DNA from 2 places in the Solibacillus sp. FSL W7-1436 genome. Region 2 is predicted to be linked to the other one. Evidence: riboswitches for the same ligand, from Rfam matches in the RefSeq annotation. Region 2 holds a riboswitch; the other holds the start of a gene.
What was found. A riboswitch is a leader RNA that binds a small molecule or an ion and turns the genes downstream of it on or off. The one in region 2 is predicted to bind glycine.
Positions count from the first base shown of each region.

Region 1 (7,715 bases), 730 kb from region 2:
ACAGCGCCGATGACATTTGTTTTTTCATTGTAAAATAAGACAGGTACACAGTCTGCGGTAAAGCTGGAAATCACGACATTCGGTTCGTACGTATACAGTGCATCGGTGTCAGAAACAGCAGTTGCGTTGTCGGTAGCTCCTTTGCCGATTTCGGATTTTTCCACACGGAAGAAGTTTGCGCTATGTGTCTGATTCGCGCATACAAACTTAGATAGATCTGTTTGCAGCAGTGTGGCCAGCTGTTCGCGGTTTTCGATAATATCAGCTTTGTTTTTGCAAACATGGAGTGCCATATTATTGTCCTCGGCAAATGATGGATCTTTCAAAGTTATGCCCAGTACGCGTTTTTCATTATTTTCATAAAATTTTATCTTCATTTTATCACCCCCTGTACTATACCCGTAAAAGCAAATTTTGTATAGGCAATTGGTGTTTGGTATAATAATGAAAAATAGGGGGTATGTGATGAAAAGTTGGCAAATCATTTTAACGGGTTTTTTACCTTATGTCATGGCGGTCATTGTCTTTATCGCGCTTTCATTGCCTACTTTGAATCAAATGATCACACTTGGAACTGCTGCTGCCCTTATTATTTATGTTTTGCCGATTTATTTTTTTGTCGTGATTCCATGGTATTATGTGTTGTACATTATGCGTAAAAATTACAGCAAACGGGCACTTTACTTAACAAGCTTTGTTTTTTGCATTCTGCAGCCAATCGTATTCGGATACTTTATGAAAGCACCGGTCGGCAGCGCGGATTTTTTATTTTTTGTATCACCACCGTTTATAGTTGGCATAATGGTTAGTACACTGTGTATTAACTGGTTTTATAAAGAAAATTTGCAGCAGACGACAAATGGAAGGGGAGAGCCGATTGGAATTGACGATTGAATGGCAATACATGACAAAGGCAAAGCAGGAAATCACATGGCGAAGTGAGGCAATTCCTGCAGCACATGCCTATACACTCGTACTGGATATGGAAAATACAGGACGTACAAAAAATATTGTGATGACGGATGAACATGACAGTACCTGGACATTAAAAGAGCTGAAAAAATATTTGAAATCTCTCGAAACAGAACCTACCGAAGTAGAAGTCTATTTTGATGGCGGTTTTAATAGAGAAGAAAAGCTGGCCGGTTTAGGGATAGTCGTCTATTATAAACAGAACGGAAAAAACTATCGCTTGCGGACGAACCGGCTGGCGGAGTATTTAACATCAAACAATGAAGCGGAATATGCGGCATTAAATCTTGCGGTCGAACAGCTGGAGGAAATGGGTGTTCATCACCAGAAAATAAAGATTTACGGCGATTCCCAAGTCGTCATTAATGAAATGAACGGCGAATGGGCAGTAACCGATAGTGTTCTAACAACTTGGGCGGATAAAATCGATGCAAAACTCCAGAAACTCGGGATTCGACCGGAGTATCAATATATTGACCGCAAACTAAACGGTGAAGCGGATCAGCTTGCTAATCAGGCGCTTCAGGAAACGGAAATATACGCGGATATTGATATACGAAAAAGTAAGAAAAGATAGATGAAAGGGGATTTTTATGATTCGTTCTGTTGGTACAGGGAGTTCCAGTTTAAACAACCAGACACGTCCCCGAAATTTACAGCAGCAAACTACAGCCTTCCCGAAAATCGGTGAAGGTCAAAGTGTCGCACGAGAGCAGGAAAAGCTGCAGACTAATGAGGCCGAAAGAGGACCGATAATGGTTGGGGTCAAACCGAAAGCACAGCTGAAATCCATTTTTGATGAACCGAATGATGTCGTGAAGCTGAATGCGGACGGCGACAAGCTGGAAGTCAGCAAGCGAGCGATTTCACTCGCAAAAGAAGTGCTCTATATATAATGAAAAAGCTCCGCCGGGAATATCTCGGCGGAGCTTTCGTTTTAAATTTTATTGTTGTTTTTCAAATGCACGTTCGCCAGCAATACCTGGTTGCGTTAATTCGAATGGATTTAAAATAATATCCAGCTGCTCAAGCGTGAAATAGTTGTACATTAAGCAAAGTTCGCGTACGGATTTACCGCTATGCAGTGCTTCACGTGCAATTTGGCTTGAACGTTCATAGCCTAGGTGTGGCGCAAGTGCTGTAATAACACCGATTGAACGCTCTACAAAATCATGCAGACGCGCTTCATTTGCTTCAATATGATCCAGACAGTATTTTGTAAATACTGTAAAGCCATTTGTCATAATTTCAATCGACTGAAGCAGATTAAATACTAGAACTGGTTCCATTACATTCAGCTCAAATTGTCCTGCTTCTGAAGCGAGTGAAATTGTTACATCGTTACCGATTACTTGGAAAGCAATTTGGTTGATGACTTCCGGCATAACCGGGTTTACTTTACCCGGCATAATTGAAGAACCTGGTTGACGTTCCGGTAAGCGAATTTCTGCAAATCCTGCTTTTGGACCTGATGCCATTAAACGTAAGTCATTACAGATTTTCGACATATTCATCATGGCGATTTTCAGCATTGATGACACTTCAGCATACGTATCGGTGTTTTGTGTACCATCGATTAAATTGTCTACTTTTATGAACGGGAATCCACTGTAAGTCGCGATGTTATCTACTGCCAATTTCATATATTCAGGGTCCGCATTCAGGCCTGTCCCGATTGCAGTTGCTCCGATATTGATTTGCAGCATTGTTTGCTGCGCTTTTTTGATTCGGGCAATATCACGGGAAACAACGGCAGCGTATGCACCGAATTCCTGGCCTAAACGAACAGGTACGGCATCCTGTAAATGCGTACGACCCATTTTAACGATTGAATCGAATTCTACTGATTTTCTGATAAAGCTATCGCGCATCATTTCCATCGCCAAAATTAAATTATTTAACGTAGAAACTGTAGCGATGTGGATTGCAGACGGGAATGCATCATTTGTTGATTGCGCCATATTGACATGGCTGTTAGGACTAATGATTGAATAAGTACCTTTTTCTTCCCCTAAAATTTCCAGTGCACGGTTTGCAATTACTTCATTGGCATTCATATTCATTGAAGTGCCTGCTCCGCCCTGAATTGGATCTACAACGAACTGGTCGTGTAATCGTCCTGAAATAATATCATCTGATGCCTGGGCAATTGCATTAGCAATTACTGGATCCAATTTGCCGATAGCAGCATTTGCAAGTGCCGAACTTTTCTTCACGATAGCAAATGCACGAATTAATTCAGGGTGCATTGTCATTTTAGTAATCGGGAAATTTTCTAATGCACGAGTTGTTTGAACGCCATAATAAACGTCCTTTGGAATTTCTAAAGTGCCTAAAAAGTCTTTTTCAATACGTGTACTCATTTGTACAAACCCTCCAAGAGAATGGTGTAATAGTTGCATAAACAACTACATTATACGCCATATTATGATAAAAGCTTACTTGCTGAATTATTAGTTTATTCAACGTTCTCATGTAAGTTTAAATTAACCAATATTAACAAATATAATGAGGGAATTTCGTAACTTTTTGATTTTTTAAACGACTAATTAGGAAAGAAATGGGGTGAATGACAATGAAGAAATGGTTAAGTTACATGTTGGTCTTGGGTATGATCTTGCTTCTTGCGGCATGTAGTACGAAAGAAAATGAAACATCCTCCGATTCAACTGAACCGGTAAAAGAGGAAAATGACGAAAATAAAGTGGACTATGAATTACTGTTTCATTTAGATTCGATACCTCCTGAGGTTGGTACGAGTATATCAATCGTGCAGGATGAAAAGCTGTATACGACTTGGGCCGATATTTTTGGTTTTGAATCGGTTCCACCTGTCGATTTTGAAACAGAGGAAGTACTGTTTGTTACAGGGTATTCGGACGGCTGTGGAAGAGAAATTGAAAAAATCGAAAAAGACGGGGATACTTTAGTCATTGCGTTAAACTATCCGGAAGATCTTCGCAGCGAGGAAGACATCGAGTGCACAGAAATTGCTCTGGACAATACGTACGTTGTCAAAATGAAAAAAACCGGTACAACAAAGGGTAAGCTGATCGATATCAATCGAACAATATATGAAGAAGATTCAACAGTTCAGGAAAAACTGCAGTTAATGAATACAGTAATACGAGGGGCTACCAATTCCTCTATATGAATATTACACTGAAAATATCGAATTTTCGGTGTAATATTTTTTTGGTCATGAATTTTCTGCAAGAAGAAAACATTATGTTGGGAATAAGATTAAATTGCTTTTTTTCATCATAAACGGCTCCGGTTGTCCATTGTAAGACGGGCAAAAAATTGGTAGTATGAATTATCGTACAATAATAGTATTGAACGCGAACTATAGGGAACTGGAAGATGCCAGGGACCTATAGGCAACTAATTGCATACATATCAAGCGTTGATCGTCGTGGATAAAACTACTGGCGGGAGCAGTTTCTGGAGAGAGCGCGAAAATCCGCGTCGCCGAAGGGTTCACAATCTCAGGCAAAAGGACAGAAGAGTAATGAGAGTCACTTTACTTTAGTAATGGATGTAGAAATCCATTGTTTGAAAGGTACTCGATAGATGTCACAGATTTTTTAAAATCATGACGCGATTTTACAGAGGTGAAATCGATTATTCTTACACACAGGGACTGGCATATTATCAGTCCCTGTTTTTATTCCAGAAAAATTTACTTGATGGACCGCGATGATGTACTTATTATTTTGCGCTGTGTAAACAGACAAAATACTTATCCTTTGGAGGAATCGTTTTGGAACAACAAGAATTAAAGCGCGACCTGAAAAATCGGCACGTTCAGTTAATAGCGATTGGAGGAACAATCGGAACGGGGTTGTTTTTAGGGTCAGGTAAAGCGATCTCACTTGCAGGACCTTCTATTATCTTTGCATACTTAATCGTTGGAACCGCACTATTTTTCGTCATGCGTGCACTTGGCGAATTGCTTTTATCAAAAGGCGGCTATGCATCATTTACCGAGTTCGCCACTGAATACTTGGGGGATTGGGCAGGCTATATTACCGGCTGGACATACTGGTTCTGTTGGATTATGACGGCAATGGCAGATATTATCGCTGTCGGTATGTACACACAGTACTGGTTCGATATCCCGCAATGGGTACCGGCTATCGCATGTTTAGTAGTTTTACTTATTTTGAATTTACTGACGGTCAAACTGTTCGGAGAGCTGGAATTCTGGTTTGCGTTAATTAAAATCATCACAATTGTTGCGCTGATCGCAATTGGTATCGTGTTGCTGATCATCGGTTTTGAAACAGATACAGGCAAGGTTGCTGTATCGAATTTATGGGAGCATGGGGGATTATTCCCGAACGGTGCATTTGGCTTTTTAATGGCTTTCCAAATGGTTGTCTTTGCATTCGTCGGAGTTGAATTAGTAGGGGTAGCTGCTGCTGAAACGGCAAACCCGCAAAAAAATATCCCATCTGCCATCAATAAAATTCCGGTTCGTATACTGCTGTTTTATGTAGGAGCATTATTCGTCATTTTAACAATCAACCCTTGGGATACATTAAGCGCAGCAAGCTCACCATTTGTTCAGGTATTCGCATTGGTAGGGATTCCGATTGCAGCAGGTTTAATTAACTTCGTTGTGCTGACATCAGCTGCTTCTGCAGGAAATAGCGGAATGTTCTCAACAAGCCGCATGCTGTTCAGTTTAAGTAATAATAAACAGGGCCCGAAAGCTTACGGTAAATTAAATAAAAATGCGGTGCCGCAAAATGGTCTGTTATTTTCTGCTGTCGTAGTATCGATTGGTGCATTGCTGAGTTATTTCATGCCGGACGATGCATTCAGTATCGTGACAACAATTAGTGCGATTTGTTTTATTTGGGTTTGGAGCATTATTCTGATTTCGCATATTATTTATAAAAAGCGTCATCCGGATTTACATAAAACTTCAATTTTCAAAGCACCTTTAACACCATTCATCAACTATGTAATTTTGGCATTCTTCTTGTTTTTACTAGTTGTGATGGCAATTTCCGAGTCTACGAGAACTTCACTGCTGTTAACACCGTTATGGTTTATAGTGCTGTTTGTTCTATATAAAGTACGGAAAAAATAAATATAGACGGCATATTCACCAAAAAAGCATTTTCTTAGGAAAATGCTTTTTTCATTAAATAAAATTGATTTCCATTCCGGGGAGCACGGGCGTGATATTAGTAAAACCTTGAATTTGAGGCGGGGGAGAGCTTCTATTCCGGGTGAAAAGGGCTGGAAGGAAGTGTGCGGGGATTTTATTAGAACAATAGATTGGTTTATTAGAAGAAATTTAAGTGATATTAGAAGAACTGGGGTAGATATTAGAAAATCCGTAAATTTGAGGTGCTGGAGAATCTTTATTGCCAGTAAAATAGATGAGAAGGGGCCGTGTCTGGATTTTATTAGAACATTTGAGCGGGTTATTAGAAAATCGAGGCAGGATATTAGAAGAAGTACATACTTTATTCGAACATCCGGTAAACATATTAGAACAAACCGCACTTATATTAGAAGATCGGCAATATATTAGAACAAATAAAATTATATTAGAACTTCTGTGGATATATTAGAAAATCCGGCGGCCCCTCCCCGCTGCACAAAAGTTCAACCCGGTGCAATCTTGCCGAATAATAAGAACGTTTTTTTACAGCCAGTAGCAAATGGCTTCGTACGTAATCAAGTGAGCTCCTCCTTTGTAAATAAAGTTTTGTTGTTTAACAGATGGAAATAGACGATACATGCGATGACAACTCCGATTAAAGCGAAGATGCTTGTTGTGAGCTGAATCGTGTAGATTTCCGCCAAAAATCCGATGATTAATGTTAAAGAAATCTGCATCACACTTTCGATCAGTCCAAGTGAACTGCCGAACCGCCCCATCAATTCAGTCGGGACAGTCTGCTGGTAAAATGTCGCGTAGCCCGCATTGCTGAAAGCCATAAACAGTCCGAGCAATATAAACGCAGCGACCGCTATCATTAGATTAGACGAAAAGTAAAATATAAAGTAGGAAAGTAATGTACATGTAAAGCCGAGGCCGATGTATGTAACGAGTGACAGCTTCTTTACGAAGCGGGCAGCCAAATAGCCGCCGACAATGGCCCCGATTCCTGTAATCCCTACAATGATGCCGTATACCGAATCTGTCACTTCATGAAAGTCTTTTAAAAATGACATTTCCTGTGAATCGAGTGAAAAGCAAATCATCAGTGCTGTTGAATACAAAACGAAAAATTTCAGCAGCGATTTCCGTTGCGAGATAAACTTCCACACAGTCCTAAAATCATTTCGGATAACAGCCAGTGTGAGTACAGTTGATTGGGTGGACGACTTGATCTCCTGATTTGGCAGTAAATACATCATAAATGCGCTGAACAACAGCATAAACCCATTCACCCACATCGCCGTAGCGGTACTGCTCATGGCGATAATGGCACCGCTCAAAGCCGGGCCAATCATAAAGCTCCCTGAACCGAGCATGCTGTTGATCGCATTAAAACGCAGACGATCATTTGGCAGTACGATTTTTGTTATCATAAATGTGCTGCTCGGATTTGCAAAACAGACCGCGATATTGGCCAAAAAGATCAAACAGTAAATGAGCCAAATTTCCGTAAGCAGCGGCATCAAACAGACGATCCCGGCGCGGAAAGCATCACAAACAATCAAAATAATCCTTTTATTCGTTCTATCTACGATGGAGCCTGCAAAAAAACTGCACA
Region 1 is NZ_JBBOWV010000001.1:3,007,431-3,015,145, forward strand. Features, by position in the region: gene pgeF (peptidoglycan editing factor PgeF) at 1-377, opposite strand, end outside; gene MKX73_RS14795 (ATPase) at 466-894, shown strand; gene MKX73_RS14800 (DUF771 domain-containing protein) at 878-1,549, shown strand; gene MKX73_RS14805 (DNA primase) at 1,566-1,868, shown strand; gene aspA (aspartate ammonia-lyase) at 1,917-3,335, opposite strand; gene MKX73_RS14815 (dehydrogenase) at 3,548-4,126, shown strand; glycine riboswitch at 4,407-4,486, shown strand; gene MKX73_RS14820 (amino acid permease) at 4,736-6,073, shown strand; gene MKX73_RS14825 (MFS transporter) at 6,670-7,715, opposite strand, start outside.
Region 1: another riboswitch for glycine. It lies ahead of MKX73_RS14820 (amino acid permease); the one in region 2 lies ahead of gcvT (glycine cleavage system aminomethyltransferase GcvT).

Region 2 (7,715 bases):
TACGCGAACCTAAAGAATTTGAAGCGGGACACATTTTAGGTGCAAGAAACATTCCGATGACGCAACTTAATACACGTCATAAAGAAATCCGTCCGGACCTGCCTGTATACCTTTACTGCCAAAACTCTGGTCGTAGTGCCCGAGCTGCACTGACATTAAAGAAAAAGGGCTATAGCCAACTGTTCCAATTACAAGGCGGTTTCAAAACTTGGACAGGTAAAGTTAAATCAAAAAACTAATTCTAAAGCTCTCTACAATGTAGAGGGCTTTTTAATTTTTCATGCACCGCCACTGAGATATAAAATTGCCGATTACCAGTAGTTTCTACTATTATATAGTGACAAGTAAGAAGTCTAACCTTATTCAATGAAAAAAGGTCAGAAAACAGCTCTGACCTTTTTGTCACAAATTAAGAAATAGTTACTTCTTCTTTTTTTGTATAGCGTAATACAGGTGTACGTGCAGCACGTGTTTCATCTAAACGGCTGATTACCGTTGTATGTGGTGCTTCCTGCACGATCGATGGGTTATCGATTGTTTCTTGAGCAATTTGAATCATCGCATCACAGAATGCATCCAATGTTTCTTTTGATTCTGTTTCTGTTGGCTCGATCATAATACCTTCTTCCACGTTCAACGGGAAGTATACTGTCGGTGGATGGTAGCCAAAGTCAAGAAGACGTTTTGCGATATCCAATGTACGAACACCTAATTTTTTCTGACGACGGCCTGATAGCACAAATTCATGCTTACAATGACGGTCATACGGTAAATCAAAGTGCTCTTCCAAACGGCGCATCATGTAGTTTGCGTTCAATACAGCATATTCTGTTACAGCCTTTAAGCCATCCGGACCCATTGAACGGATATACGTATATGCACGGACATTAATGCCGAAGTTTCCGTAGTAAGGTTTCACACGGCCGATTGATTGCGGACGGTTGTAATCGAAGTGGAATGTACCATCTTCTTTTTTCACTAATACTGGTTTAGGCAGGAATGGGATTAAATCCGCTTTTACCCCTACTGGACCTGAACCCGGACCACCGCCACCATGTGGACCTGTAAATGTTTTGTGTAAGTTTAGGTGAACACAGTCAAAGCCCATGTCACCAGGACGTGCTTTACTCATAACAGCGTTTAAGTTCGCGCCGTCATAGTAAACTTTACCGCCGACACCGTGTACGATTTCAGCCATTTCTAAAATGTTTTCTTCGAATAAGCCTAACGTGTTCGGGTTTGTCAGCATAAGCGCTGCTGTATCAGGACCGACAACACGGCGTAAATCTTCAAGATCAACTAAGCCGTCTTCACCTGATTTGATTGTGATTGTTTCAAAACCTGCAACTGTTGCAGAAGCCGGGTTTGTACCGTGAGCCGAGTCCGGTACGATTACTTTGTTACGGTGGCCTTCCCCATTTGCCTCATGGAATGCGCGGATCATCATTAATGCTGTCCATTCACCATGTGCGCCTGCTGCCGGCTGTAATGTCACTTCATCCATACCGGTAATTTCCTGAAGGGACGTCTGCAGGTCATATAATAATTCCATTGCACCTTGTACTGTCGATTCATCCTGTAATGGGTGAACATTGGCAAAACCAGCATAGCGTGCAACCGTTTCATTGATTTTCGGATTGTATTTCATCGTACATGAACCCAGTGGGTAGAAGCCTGAATCAACCCCGTGGTTACGGCGTGAAAGTGCTGTATAGTGACGCATGATATCTAATTCTGCAACTTCCGGCAGTTCAGCTGCTTCCTGACGAACTAGCTCTTTTGGCAGAAGTTCTTCTAGATCAAAATCAGGAACATCCAATGGCTCTAAGTTGTAGCCGACGCGACCTGGTTTTGTAATTTCGAAAATGAGTGATTGGTTTTCGTTATGCATTGTAAGCCCCCATTTCTGCAACTAATTGCTCGATTTCTTCTTTTGTACGGATTTCCGTAACAGCAATAAGTGCATGATTTTCTAATTCCGGATAAACACGACCTAAGTCAAAGCCGCCGATAATGCCTTTTTCGATTAATGCTTTGTTTAGCTCTGTCACATTATGTTTTGTATTTACTACGATTTCGTTAAAGTGTGCACCTTGATAAACCACTTCGAAACCAGCTGCTTCAAATGCATTTTTAGCAAAGCGTGTCTTCACGATATTTTGTTTCGCCATTTCCTGCATACCTTGTTTTCCAAGGGCTGTCATTGCTACTGATGAAGCAAGTGCCAGTAATGCCTGGTTTGAACAAATATTAGATGTCGCTTTGTCACGACGGATGTGCTGCTCACGAGCTTGTAATGTTAACACATATCCACGACGTCCATCCTGGTCAACTGTTTCCCCAACAAGACGGCCCGGTACTTTACGCATTAACTTGTTCGTTACCGCGAAATAGCCACAGTGTGGACCACCGAAGGCTTCGGCAATTCCGAACACCTGTGCATCCCCGACTGTAATATCCGCGCCTAATTTTCCTGGAGGTGTCAATACACCAAGTGCTAACGGGTTTGCAGATACGATAAACAATCCTTTTGCCTCATGTGCAATGTCAGCAAGCGGCTGCAGGTTTTCAACTTGACCGAAGAAGTTCGGATATTGAACGATAACACCGGCTGTCTGGTCATCGATCAGGCCTTTTAACGCTTCGATGTCTGTCACACCGTCTTTTGCAGGGATTGTAACGACTTCAATTGATTGTCCTGTCGCATACATTTTCACAACATCTTGATATTCCGGATGTACCGCTCCTGAAACAAGTAACTTGCCGCGACGTGTATGACCTGCAGCAAGCATACCTGCTTCTGCCAAAGCCGTACCGCCATCATACATAGAAGAGTTTGCAATATCCATGCCTGTCAGTTCCGTGATCATCGTCTGGAACTCAAAAATTGCTTGAAGTTCGCCTTGAGAAATTTCCGGCTGGTATGGTGTGTATGCTGTATAGAACTCCGAACGTGAAATCACGTGATCGACAATTACCGGTTTATAGTGATTGTAGACACCAGCACCTAAAAACGATACATTGCTTGCTGTATCTTTATTTTTTGATGCAAGTTGTGCCAGTTCCTTCATTAAAGCGGCTTCTGACTTCGCAGGTTTAATATTGTAGCTTCCTTGGAAGCGAACTTTCTCAGGAATATCCTCGAAAAGCTCATCAATTGTCGCAACCCCGATACGGTCTAACATTTCTTGTTTATCTTGTTCCGTCATTGGTAAATAACGATGTTTCATTGTTAACCCTCTTTTCAAAAGTTTTATCCCGCAATTACGGGTAGGAATTTATCTTCTTCTAAAGGCAGCAGACAGGTTTAACTGTCAGTCCGGGGGATGAAGACCCCCTCCGACTGAAGCGTCACCTTATTTTGCACGCTTGTAAAATGGCGTTTCTACTACAACAGCTTTTGCTCTATTTTTTCGTACTTCGATTTCGAGTTCAGTTCCAATTTCAGTGAATTTTGCGTCAATTAAAGCTAAACCGATATTGCGTTTTGTCATCGGTGACTGTGTTCCTGTTGTTACAAAGCCGATCTCTTCGCCATCTTTAAACACTTTATAGCCATGGCGAGGAATACCTTTATCAATCATTTCAATGCCTACCGATTTACGTGTCAGACCATTTTCTTTTTGATCGATTAAAGCTTGCTGACCGATAAATTGCGGATCTTTCGCCAATTTCACTGCGAAGCCAATGCCCGCTTCCAGTGGTGAAATATCTTTTGAAATCTCTTGGCCATATAATGGTAAGCAAGCTTCAAAGCGAAGTGTGTCACGTGCTCCTAAACCGGCAGCTACTACACCTTTGTCTTTTCCTGTTTCTAAAATTTTGTTCCAAAGATCAACAATCGCTGCTGGTGCACCGTAAATTTCAAATCCGTCCTCCCCTGTATACCCAGAGCGAGAAACAAGAACTGAATGACCGCCTACATCCACATTGTCCTGGAATTTAAAATATTTGATTGCCGATAAGTCTGTTTCAGTTAATGTTTGCAGAACTTCCTGTGATAACGGTCCTTGCAAGGCGATTTGAGCATAGTCATCTGACACATTTGTCACTTTGACTTCCCCTTCGACATGCTCCTGTAACCATTCAAAGTCCTTTTCAATGTTCGCTGCATTTACACATAGCAGATAACGGTTATCTTCCAAACGGTATGTAAGTAAATCGTCAACAACACCGCCATCTTCATAACATAATGCACTGTATTGTGCGCCGCCGACTGCAATTTTGGAAATATCGTTGGATAGGACCTTTTGTAAATAAACAAGCGCATCCGGACCTTCTACGATAATCTCACCCATATGGGATACATCAAAAAGTCCTGCACGGTTACGTACCGCATCATGTTCATCTTTGATTGAAGAAAATTGTACAGGTAACTCCCAGCCGCCAAAATCAACTGTTTTCCCGCCATACTTTGCATATTCATCAAAAAGTGGTGTGCGCTTTAGTTTTAAATCATTTGTCATGTTCATTTCCTCCTTTAGTTATGTATGTTCATTTCATCTTGCAAAGGGGAAACAACATTACACCTGTCAAAGTGTAAATCTATCTTTTTAGTTAGAATCATCAGAATATTAAAAGCCGATTTCTCCACAAAAAAAAGACAGACGAATCCCCTTTACCGAGATTCTCTGTCCTTGCACCTGAAAGTTACACCTGAATTTGATCCACTATCACAATTCAGGCTTTCCCCTTTGGTGGCTGTTCGCAACAATAGCTATTACAGCACTCTCCAGAGTTGCGTCCAGTACGAGTCTTTTTGCCTGAGAGATTCATAGCATCGCTATTTGCTCCTTCGGCGACGTGACATCACGTTCTCTCCCCGTACCATCATCCGCGTTAGCTTATTTACTTCATGTTATTGCTCTTCTTAGCAATATCCTAACATTGAATGTAATGCAAACGCAATCTTTTTTTAATTTTATTCAAAATACGAACATTAAACAACATTATCGATTTATTATTCGCCTTTAAGTCTTTTCACTTGAAACCCAATATACTCGACAATCTGTCTTAAAGTTCTCCCGGCTGTCAGCACTTGTATATGGCCAGCTAATCGATAACTCTTTCTGCGTTGGTGATACAGGTTTTCCAATTCTTGCTCCGATGACGATTGAACAATGGGACGGTTTTTATCATTCCGAATACGCATATAAATATCTTCAAATTTTGCATCAAGAAAAAATACAAGCCCTGTACGGCGCATAATTTTCCTGTTTTCTTCATTCACGGCTACCCCACCGCCTGTTGCGATAATGCATGCTTCATCACGAAAATTCTTTAAAAATTCCGTCTCGATTTTCCGGAAATGTGCTTCGCCGTATTTCTCGAAAATTTCAGGGATAGTCATACCCTGTTGCCGTACAATTTCATGATCCATATCGTAATATGGCATTTTCAAGAAAAAACTTAAACGTCTGCCTATCGCACTTTTTCCGCACCCCATAAATCCAACTAAATAAATTTTACGCATGCTGTTCACCTTCTTCTAATTACGGACTACTTAATCAATTACGCCTTCACCTATTGTTTCGTTTCTAATTTGCTTCTTAAATAGAATTATTATAGTTGAAGCAAAATCGCATAATGCGACATTTTTTCGACTTTGCAAAAAGAAGTCGAACTTTAAGGTAAATTTAGTATATTTATCGTAGCACGAACGTAAATAGATTCCAATGAATTATATACTTTTATTTGCGCAAAATATGCATTTGTATAGAAAACAGCCGCTCCGGAAACTATGAACAATAAAAATACAGCGAGTAAAAATAATGCACCTTTCTCATTTTGGAGGTAATGGTAATACGAGGTCCCTTTCTCGCTTCGTTCCATTTTTCATCACTACCTTCATATTCACTTCATTTTCGGTAATTGCCAACTCCCAGTTCTCCACAAAAGGCAGTATAATTTCATTTCCCCCTTTGTTCGACCTTTTGCGCAAATGCTCTTCCGATTTATCAAAGACAAACAATCGCTCCTCGGGATCATTTAATATTTCCAGTTGCAGCATATTAGAACCGAGAACCTTACCAGATGCGGAATTCATATTGTACTGATGGAGATCATAAACGAACAATTCCCAGTTCACCTCGTCCTTCATCATTTCAAGCTGTTGAAGATCCCGAACCCATAAAAGGATAAGCAGGCTGATCACGCTAAAAAGTACGAACACAGTTAACTGAAACAAGCTTTCCAGTAATGTAAAGCCCCTCTCATTTAATGTTTGCCTCCTTTTCATACACACAGTTCCTCATTCTTATCCTTGTTGTCATACTGAACACATACTTGGTTATCTTCGTAATTCCATTGAAACTGAACACCGTCAATGTACTGAACTCCTGCTGTTTGTCCATACCTTTTATATTTCATCGCGCCTATAAAAGCTGCTTCTGCTGCATGGGCTTGCACTTTTTGTATGGCAATTTGCTGTTTCATGTTAAATGTGAGCGGAATGATTGTCGATGTAAGGAAGAATAAAATGACGACTGCCAACAGTGTTTCTACAAGAGTTAGGCCTTCCTGGCTCATGAAAAACCTCCCTTTCCAAAATTCTGGCTTTGCCGATATTGACGGAGTATTGATGGATTTCATTTTCAAAATGATAAGTTAGTTGTCCAAATGCCTGGACATTTCCTTTCGTATTGAATACCAGCCGGTTATTCGGAGTGGATAAATACATAGCGATTGGCCGCGCTATACGCTGATCGTATACAATCCCGGAGTTATTGCGCTCCCTTACTTGAATCCGCTGACAATTAATAATCTCGACGGTATAGGGCGTACCCTTCTCAATGGATAATAATTGTGTCATGCGTATTAACATCTCATTTTGATTTATCACCTGTTTTTCTGTATACTCCATTAACGGATTTTGTGAAAAATAGAGAATCGCTGAATTGACGACTAAAAAAATAAAGAGAACAATGAGCATTTCCATCAATGTAAAACCCTTTTCATCTTTTAACAGTGATTTAACTTTCCCATTCATCGTTATGTTCCGCTATTCCCCGGTCCAATGACTTCGCCTTCCACTATCTTAATTTCCGTATTATCCGGACATCTTAAATCATCTTCGACAATATAATCCTCTGCAATTAAATCCGAGACCGAAGCCGGATATTCATTATGGTTCAGCTTATACGCTTCAACTTGTCCTTGAAGCATCATTATATATGCCTCGCACCCTTTTTTGTCGATCGTTTCAAAGTGCTTAGATACGTTTGGAATTGTAACTAAAATCAAAATGGAAATAATTAATAAGACAACAAGCATTTCAACTAATGTAAATCCTTTTTCATTTTTCATCTTTTCCACCCCTTCTTATATAAAATCAATGACATCATACATCGGGATTAAAATACTTAAATAGGCAGCAATGACGCAAACGGCGATAACAACAAAAAGCAGCGGCTGAATAATTGCCAGGATTCGTTCAATAAGTTTCTGCAGTTTTTCATCCAAAAGTTCACAATATAAAATCAGCTCCCTTCCCAGCAAACCGCTCGCTTCACCGTGTGCAATAAAATGCTCAAACTTCGGATAGAAGTGGCCGACGATTTCCACTGCCCGCTCCAGTGAATCACCAAGAAGAATCCGTTCTTGAAGTGTACCGGCAATATAGGCGATCTGTTTTTGATGCTGTTGGGTTTTTAAATGATCGAATGCCTTTTGAAGTGAGAAACCTGCCAATAGCAGATTCCCTAAATGACGTGCAA
Region 2 is NZ_JBBOWV010000001.1:3,734,663-3,742,377, forward strand. Features, by position in the region: gene MKX73_RS18530 (rhodanese-like domain-containing protein) at 1-239, shown strand, start outside; gene gcvPB (aminomethyl-transferring glycine dehydrogenase subunit GcvPB) at 410-1,891, opposite strand; gene gcvPA (aminomethyl-transferring glycine dehydrogenase subunit GcvPA) at 1,884-3,230, opposite strand; gene gcvT (glycine cleavage system aminomethyltransferase GcvT) at 3,357-4,466, opposite strand; glycine riboswitch at 4,630-4,738, opposite strand; glycine riboswitch at 4,742-4,834, opposite strand; gene MKX73_RS18550 (shikimate kinase) at 4,961-5,473, opposite strand; gene comGF (competence type IV pilus minor pilin ComGF) at 5,783-6,238, opposite strand; gene MKX73_RS18560 (type II secretion system protein) at 6,235-6,528, opposite strand; gene MKX73_RS19905 (prepilin-type N-terminal cleavage/methylation domain-containing protein) at 6,437-6,988, opposite strand; gene comGC (competence type IV pilus major pilin ComGC) at 6,991-7,305, opposite strand; gene comGB (competence type IV pilus assembly protein ComGB) at 7,321-7,715, opposite strand, start outside.